2 regions of the Brevibacillus sp. FIR094 genome follow, and region 1 is predicted to be linked to the other one. Evidence: riboswitches for the same ligand, from Rfam matches in the RefSeq annotation. Region 1 holds a riboswitch; the other holds the start of a gene.

Evidence for each region. Region 1 has a riboswitch for S-adenosylmethionine ahead of ACQ5DJ_RS06995 (BMP family lipoprotein). Riboswitches for the same ligand answer to the same signal wherever they lie in the genome.
Region 2: it holds a riboswitch for S-adenosylmethionine, as region 1 does, so the genes downstream of both, metH (methionine synthase) here and ACQ5DJ_RS06995 (BMP family lipoprotein) in region 1, are expected to answer to the same signal.

What each region holds. Positions count from the first base shown of each region.
Region 1 covers NZ_JBEAES010000006.1:189,703-194,131, forward strand. The annotation lists gene ACQ5DJ_RS06990 (ABC transporter ATP-binding protein) at 1-1,264, opposite strand, end outside; gene ACQ5DJ_RS06995 (BMP family lipoprotein) at 1,371-2,399, opposite strand; SAM riboswitch class I at 2,600-2,729, opposite strand; gene ACQ5DJ_RS07000 (methyl-accepting chemotaxis protein) at 3,001-4,429, opposite strand, start outside.
Region 2 covers NZ_JBEAES010000015.1:17,176-21,604, forward strand. The annotation lists gene metH (methionine synthase) at 1-1,822, opposite strand, end outside; SAM riboswitch class I at 1,939-2,040, opposite strand; gene ACQ5DJ_RS15100 (YjcZ family sporulation protein) at 2,254-2,361, shown strand; gene ACQ5DJ_RS15105 (YcdB/YcdC domain-containing protein) at 2,429-4,429, opposite strand, start outside.

The DNA.
Region 1 (4,429 bases):
AAAACGGGGTTTCATGTCCCAGCTCCCTTGCTACGATCAGCTTTTGCAAATTTCCACCTGACAGATTCCCTGCCAGCTCCTGCAATTGTCGGGAGCCTGTCTTGATGGCAAACTGCTCAACCCAGCCTTTTACGACCTGGCGGAATTTCTCCCGCAAAACAACGCCGCGGCGGTTGTAAGCAGGCTTTCGCTGATAGCCCATCAACGCATTTTCCTCAACGCTTGAGAGTTTGGCCGCTCCCCACAGGTAGCGATCCTCCGGAATATGCGCCAAGCCGGCATCCCGAATGGTGGCTACTGATTTGTTCGTCACGTCCTTGCCGCCTAACTGCACCGTGCCCTCCTGTGCCGCTCGCAAACCACTGATCGCTTGCAGCAGCTCAGATTGACCATTCCCGGAAACACCTGCAATTCCTACGATTTCCCCGTGATGCACGGTAAAGCTGACTTGATCGAGCAGTGTCTGCTTTTCTCGAACCGTGAGATTCTCCACCTGCAACAAGGGGCCTTTATCCAGAGGAACTCGCTCAGCTAGCTCCTGCAATTCACGTCCGACCATCAGTCTGGCTAAATCGTCCGCATTGGTTTCTGTACGAGAAACTGTTCCGGTCACCTTGCCTCCGCGCAGTACCGTAATACGATCGGCTACCTCCATGACTTCCTGCAACTTATGTGTAATCAAAATGACGCTCTTGCCGCTCTCCGCCAGGTTTCGAATCGTTTGTAGCAGGTCGCGTACCTCCAGCGGGGTAAGGACAGCGGTCGGCTCGTCCAGCACGATAATATCCGCTCCCTGATACAGAACCTTAAGAATTTCGACCCGTTGCTGTTCCCCAATCGAACAATTCGCTACCTTGGCCTGCGGATGAATCGGAATGCGATACTGCTCACTAAGTGCACGCACCTTGTCCTCCGCGTCATTTCTTTTGAAAAAACCCGCTTGCTTCGGCTCGTAGCCGATCACGATATTTTCAGTCACACTGAATTCTCCGAAGAGCATAAAGTGCTGGTGAACCATCCCGATTCCATTTCGAATCGCGTCCTCTGGGCCGCGAAAAACAACTGGCTTGCCGTTTAACACGATCTCTCCCGACGTCGGCTGCTCCATCCCGTACAACATCCGCATCAATGTCGTTTTGCCCGCTCCGTTTTCCCCGACAATCGCGTGGACTTCTCCTGCTGCCAGTGAGAACGACACCTTGTCGTTGGCGGTAAAATCTCCGTACTTCTTGGTCATGGCCCTCATTTCCAAGCGATCGGTCATTCCCACTCCCTCATTTCTGTACGTCCTTTTTTGAAAATGGAAGACCGACTACACAGCCGTAGTCGGTCACATCCATCACTGTGCACAAGCTTTTTTACGTGCGTGTTTAGAATTTATCTGGTACTTTGCGAGTGCCAGCTACAATTTCATCGCTGATCGCTTTCACTTTATCCACCACTTCTTGTCCAATAAAAGCGTTCAGAGGCGTTTTGCTTTCGTGCGTGACATAGGTTACGCCAACACCTTTTTCTTTCAAGCCGTACGCAACAACACCTGGTTTGAACGTTCCTTCTACAAAGCTCTTCACGGTTTCATAAGCTGCCGCGTCGGTCCCTTTCAATTGGGACAGAACGATATGCTCTGGATCAATCGTTGTACGGTCAACGTCCTGACCTGCTGTGAAGAAGCCTTTTTCCTTCGCTGCTTCGAAAACGCCGAGGTCGCCTACTGCTGCTGCACCGTTAATGAAGTCAGCGCCTTTGGAAGCCTGGAGCAAAGCCAATTCCTTCGCTTTTGCCGGGTCAGTGAAGCTTCCTACATAGTTGACCATCAGTTCTGCTTTTGGATTCGTCGCTTTCAAGCCCTCTTCGAAGCCAACTGTCCATTTTTTCAACTGCGGAATATCAAGAGCGACAACCATACCTACTTTGTTCGTTTTCGTTGCCAGACCTGCTGCTGCTCCCACCAGGTAAGCCGCTTCCTGCTCGTGGAAGGTAACACTGCGTACGTTTGGCAAATCCACTACGGTATCAATAATCGCAAAATTACGGTCAGGATTTTCGGTTGCTACTTTTTTCAATGCATCCTCTGATGTAAAGGAAGAAGTGATGATCAAATCATAATTTTCTGCAACAGCCACGCGCAGATTCTCTTCAATCGCTCCATGGTCCGTAGATTCAATCGTTTTCACTTCTGCTCCAAGCTCTTGTGCGGCTTTCTTTGCACCCTCATCCATTTGTTGGAAGAACGGATTCACACCGATTTTCTCAGGCAAAATCAAGGCAATTCGCTTTTTGTCCCCGCCCTCTTGTCCTGCTGCTTGTCCTCCTGGCTGATCTGCAGGTGCGCTTGTGCCAGTCGAGCACCCTGTTGCCAATACTGCGAATGTCGTTAATGCCAGCAATAACTTCTTCATGATGTATCTCTCCCTATCCGAACTTTACGTTTTTCTTTATCCTATTAGGTAATGTACGGCTTTTTACCCATTTTTTCAATACTATTTACGAATATTATTATATAAAATTAATTTATCGTTCGTTTATTACCTCCTTCTATTTACAAATACAACAAAAAAACTCTTCCCGGAGGAAGAGTTTGCGTACGTAGCCGTTCTCTTCCTCATCTGTCAAAACCATCGTACATCGTACAGGTTTTGCAGGAATTGGCACCTTTCTGTTCATGCATAGACATGATCAGTGGTTGCCGGGCATCATCGGGCCAGTCCCTCCGCCGCTCTTGATAAGGTAGGTGAATATATTTAGTTACAATGGAATTCATTCTAGCAGAACGGTTCAAAAATGCAATTCTTTTTTCTCAATTCCAAACACTTCTAAAAGTGAATAAAAGTTTAAAAAGTCGTCTTTTCAGCACCGAGAAATTGGCGAGAACCTGAAGAAGGAGGAGCGGAGTGTAGGGGACCTACATGAGCACCGGACTTCGAAGGTGAACGTCGATTTCGATGCCGAATAAGCTTTCAGAACTACGTCGTGATCAAAAGACGACTTTTTAAACAACCTCTAATTGACGTGAAAGGTTTGCTGGAGACGATGAGACAACGTATTCAGCTCGCCCAGCTCTTCCGTAATCTCTCGCACTTTTTGATGCTGGTTTTCTGCTGTCGCAAACAGCTCTTCTAAGTTGGCTACCGATTCCTCGGTTACAGCTGTAATGGTCGACATCTCGATAGCAACTTCTCCGGAACGCACTTTTACCCGGTCCATGCTGGAGCTTACTTGATCAGCTGCTTGCAGGAAGGCCATCATCCCGGCACGTACTGCTTCGATAGAGGCCACTGTTTTCACGGCCAGCTCTTGGCCTTTTGCAACAGACGTTTCCCCATTGCTCATATGCTGCACCGCATTCTCACTTTCCTGGTGGAGAGATTTCAGAATGTCGGTAATTTCTTGCGTAGCTGTCGCGCTTTGTTCTGCCAGCTTGCGTACCTCATCCGCTACAACAGCAAATCCCCGTCCATGCTCGCCTGCACGCGCCGATTCAATCGCCGCATTCAGTGCCAAGAGATTCGTTTGTGTCGCGATCTGATTAATAGCGCCGACAATTTCCTCTACGCGATTCGCCTGCCGATTGAGCTGGTGAATCGTAGAGGCGGCTACATTGACTGCCTGCACAATTTGCTCCATCTGCGAGGACAGCTCATTCATCATCTGAACGCTTTCTGTCAGACGACGGTTGTTTTGTTGCGATTCCGTTTTCATTGCGTTGGTCTGTGTTGTGACTGCCTCGATTTCCTGGTCGATGGATTGAACCTCTTCTTCGATCTTCACCGTAGAATTCGCCTGCGACTCCATACCTGTGGCGACTTCCTTAAAGGCAACCATCATTTCATCTGTATTGCGCTTCGTACCTTCCGCATGCTCATGCACATGATCGCTTGTAAGATCCAGCTGCTCCGTCATTTGCTGGATGTTCAAAAGCATTTCTCCCAGACGGCGCTCCTTCTCTTCCGCTTCCTGCCTTGCATCATGAGCTTTTCGCAAGGAGGCTTGTCCGGCGAGACACAGATACGTAACGGCTCCCATCATCATGAGAATCGTGACAATACGCATAAGCAAATTGAGCTCTGAAAAATCACCATCGAAAATCTCGTAGGTTCCCGTATAAAACCCGACAATCGTAACGATGATTTGGGCAATTCCCGCTGTTACGACCAGCTTCCAATCCAAATAGGCCGCCAAAAAGCCCATGACGATAAAGGCGAGGAAGGTAACCTCCTGGTAATCGGTAAAGTGATCAAAGGAAATAGCATAAAACATAAGTCCGATTGCTACCAGATAACGAATCACAAGACTATCTTTGCGAATGAAATAATACGGTGAAACAATTAAAGTGACCAGCAATCCCAAGGACGTCACTTTCCAGAAGTTCACATCCACTTGGTAGGCAATGAGTCCCGCCATCCACAAATGATTCCATAGGATGAAAATC
Region 2 (4,429 bases), on a different contig from region 1:
AAAATTCGGTAAAGGCCGCCAATGTTTCATCATTTGTCTCGAATAGAAGGGCTTCTGACAGCTTTCTCTCGTCTTCTGGAATCGATGCGTAGCGCTCCAGCTTTTCCGTGTTAACGATGGCGTAATCAAGCCCTGCGAGAGTGGTGTGGTACAAGAAGACCGCATTCAGCACTTCCCGACCAGCAGGAGGTAAGCCGAAGGAAACGTTACTGACACCCAGGATCGTCTTGCAAGCAGGCATTGCTTGTTTGATCAAACGAATTCCTTCTACGGTTTCCTTTGCAGAGCCGATGTATTGTTCATCCCCTGTCCCTACTGGAAAGACGAGTGGATCGAAAATAATATCCTGTGGCTTTATGCCATACTGGTTGACAAGAATGTCGTACGAGCGTTGCGCGACCTCCAGCTTCTTTTCGCGAGTGATAGCCATACCCGCTTCCTCAATCGTTCCAACGACAATGGAGGCACCGAACTTGTGAATAAGTGGAACCACTTCCTCAAATCGCTCCAAGCCGTCTTCCAAGTTAATCGAGTTGAGAATGGCCTTCCCTTGCGAATAGCGAAGTCCCAGCTCCATGACCTTGGCATCTGTCGAGTCGATCATGAGGGGCGCTTTTACTTTTTTCACGATAAACTGTAGGAATTTTTCCATATCTTCGTATTCATCACGGTCGGGGTCAGCCAAGCATATATCGATGACATGTGCGCCTCGCTTCACTTGTGCTCGGGCAATATCAGATGCTTCTTCATAGTGACCAGCTGCAATCATTTCACGGAATTTTTTAGAACCGATAACATTGGTCCTCTCCCCTACTAGCAGGGGGCGATTGTCATCTTCGACGTAAACGACCTCGATCCCGGAGACTGCGCTCAGCGGTTCTACAGCTGCACTGCGCGGTTTGCAGTTTTTCAATGCTTCTGCCATTGCGTGAATATGGTCAGGCGTTGTTCCGCAGCAACCGCCAGCGACGTTTATCCAGCCTTGTTCAGCGAACGCCAGCATTTTCGAGGCAAGTCCCTGTGGCGTTTCATGGTAATGGCCGTTCTCGTCTGGCAAGCCTGCGTTCGGATAACAGCTAACCGCACATTGGGCAATTCCTGACAGTGTCCGCAGATGATCACGCATGAACTCTGGTCCTGTCGCACAGTTCAGACCAATGGAGACTGGCTGTATATGCTCCAAGGAGATGTAAAACGCCTCGATGTTTTGGCCCGCCAGCGTTGTGCCCATCGGCTCGATCGTACCTGACAGCATCACCGGGAGCTCCTGTCCAAGCTCTTCAAAAGCTTTGCGAATCCCGATTCCGCCAGCCTTGACGTTTAACGTGTCTTGCGAGGTTTCCAAAAGAAGAACATCGGAGCCACCAAGAATCAGACCTTTTGCCTGACGATAATACGCCTCGACCAGTTCCTCGAACGTGACACCGCCTGTCAACGAAAGGGTTTTGGTCGTAGGTCCCATTGCACCTGCTACAAAACGCGGCCACTCCGCTGTAGAATAGGCATCCACCGCTTCTCTGGCCAAGCGGGCTGCCGCTATATTAATCTCAAGGTCTTTCTCTGGCACATCGTACTCAGCCAAAACGATGGAAGCAGCACCAAACGTATTTGTCTCAACGATGTCTGCGCCCGCCTCTAAATATTTCTCGTGAATGGAACGGATCACATCTGGTCTGGTCAAGTTCAGGAGTTCATTACAGCCATCATAGGCTTCACCGCCGAAATCATCAGCAGTCAGGTTTGCCTGTTGAAGCATGGTGCCCATTGCACCGTCCAGAATCAGAATTTTCCGGGAAAGTTGTTCGCGAAAAGTTGGTTTCATTGACGTGCCCCTTTTCTACCTTGCATCGGCTTATTCTCCGTAATTGGGTAAATAAAAAAATCCTCTTCTTTGAAAGAAGAGGATTTGTCAGCAGATACGAAAACGCCTGAGACATCCTCTTATCTTTCAAAGCACGTAGCTTTGCTGGAATTGGCACCGGATTTTTACCGGTTGCCGAGGCTTCATCAGGCCAGTCCCTCTGCCTCTCTGGATAAGAGTCGTACACTTGTCATTTAGTTGTTTTGCGAAATGTCTTGAATGTTTGCAAGTATCTTAACACCCCCTTTGTCTTCCCGTCAATTGTGAATTGTCTATTTTTTACTGAGCCTCTCCTCTTACGCGCCCATTTTTGCCTAAGCTGGGCATCCGCCCAGTCCAATAACGGCATTCGTGTATAGACTGGAGTATAACGGAAAGGAGGGGAAACAAAGATGAGTACATCATTCTGCGGAAACGGATTCTTCGGTGACTGCTTCGCAATCGTGCTCGTGCTGTTTATCCTGTTGGTAATTATTGGGTGCTCGTGTGACGACTGTTAGATAAGCGCTTAAAAAAGGCTATCCCAAAAGCCATCAGGAATGGCTGCGGGATAGCCTTTTTTTCGTTTTAGTCGACGATGATCTTGCCTGTTACTGCATCGATGGTAACCGTTTTATTTGCCAACTCTTCGTTGCTCCATGGCACATACGCCAGTTTTGGTTGGCGTAATGTCTTCCTATCTACATCTTTCATCAAGTAGACCAACTTCAAAGGCATGACGCGTAAAAATTCTTGGACTGCCTTGTCTTTGGAGACGATATTGTCAGATACGGGCAGTTCAACCAAATCGTGCGTCTCACGGAAGTTATGAAACTTCGTCACTTTGCCCGTGGACGGGTCAATCGTCACTGAATAAGCCGCATCCGGATTATCATCGTCCAGGACAGGAATCCCGTCTTTGCTCATAAAATATCGGAATTCCCATTCGCCGGATGACACCGGATTGGCTCCACCTGGCTGTATGACTTGCGCCAATTGTACTTCTGTTACGCCGGGATCGACGTATTTATGCAGGAAGGCGAGTGCAGCCTCTTCCGCCTGTTTACGATTAACTGTCACTGCCGTATTAGAACGCGGTGTTCCCAGCCCGACGACACTGCCTGTTTCTCCAATGACTTCTACGCCGATATACTTGTCATTTTTATCATTCCAGACATATTCCTTGCGGCCATTGCGATCAATCTTATTCTCTCCGTAGGTCGAGTCATCTACCTGTATGCCAAATTCGGCTTGCAACAGTGCTTTTGCCTCCTCCTTGCTGCGAACCTTGACGTATTCCTTCGGGGATTGAAACGCATGTGCTTCCTTCGTATCCAACTGATCGAATGCAAGGCCGTTATCTCCAGTTCCATAGGCAATCTTGCCGCTTGTCGCGTCAATGTGCCACTCCATGCCATCCTCTCGTCCCTTTTGCATGAACGAAACCCCTGGCGTGTACTCCAGGACAGGCCTGCCTTTTTCTACTCTTTCATCTGATCTGGCATCAAGATTCTGCACGTATCGAAGCTTCATATGCTCACTCAGCTCTTGGATGGCGACCTCTTCAGAAACCGCGGTAGACACATCTGGGTACTGCGAAGGGTCGAATGTCTCAGGCTCCTTCCTGAAAAAGCGAAGGAGACCAGATTCATCTGTTGTCATGTGTATCTCATCCGATAGCACTGGCAGTCCGTTATGATAACGCTGGTACACACCTGGCTTGCTCTCATCCTCTAAACGATAGTTCTCGCTATCAGCCCCAAGCAGATTGTTCAGGAACTGTCGCTCTTGCTCCACAGCTTTTGCTCCTTTTGCTTGCTTCCAGCTCGACTCATCCTTTTTATCCTTCTCCTCGATTGAATAGGATTCCAAGGCTTGGCCATTGCCGACGATACGAAGGGAAGCCTGATGCCCCTCCTTATTCACGTTTCCGACCGCTAATGACATGCCATCGCGGTTCTTCTCTTTATCAAAAAGAAGAAGCGACGGATTCAAATCGGGCATGGCAGCTGTCAGCTTGGTGAAAAAAGCTTGTTCGCTCTTGTTCAATCGCCCGAAAAACGAGACTTGCTCTTTCGAATTGATTCGTACAGATAGGATGTCGTACGGAACGGGCTTGCCATTTTCCATTCGTTGATAGCTCACGCTCAGCCAGATGCTTTCTTCCCAAAACTCATTCAAATAGGTATCAGTACCTAGATACTGATAGGACTTGCTCTCTTCCCCCAAGAAACTTTGGAGAAATGCGTTCGCTACACTCTCGGCAGTTTTGGCTGATGGCATTTTTACGGACGTCTCGTCCCAATTCTCTGGGTAAGGATCTGGCCTTTCTCCATTGATTATAAAGCTCTCAATTTGTCCAGTCTGGATATCATAAGCGACACTGGCACGTGCATTGTTACCTTCCAGTAAGGTTATGTCACTGATCCCATGGCTCGTGCTATCCACTCTTATTGTTGTCTTGCTTATGGCTGTGATCGCCTTTTTCAAAGGTAAAATAGCCTCTTCCGGCGACACCTTTACGCTGTTCTGCTTAGCCTCTGTATTTTTTTTATCGGTTGCAGTCGTTGAGACCGCACTCGCTAAATT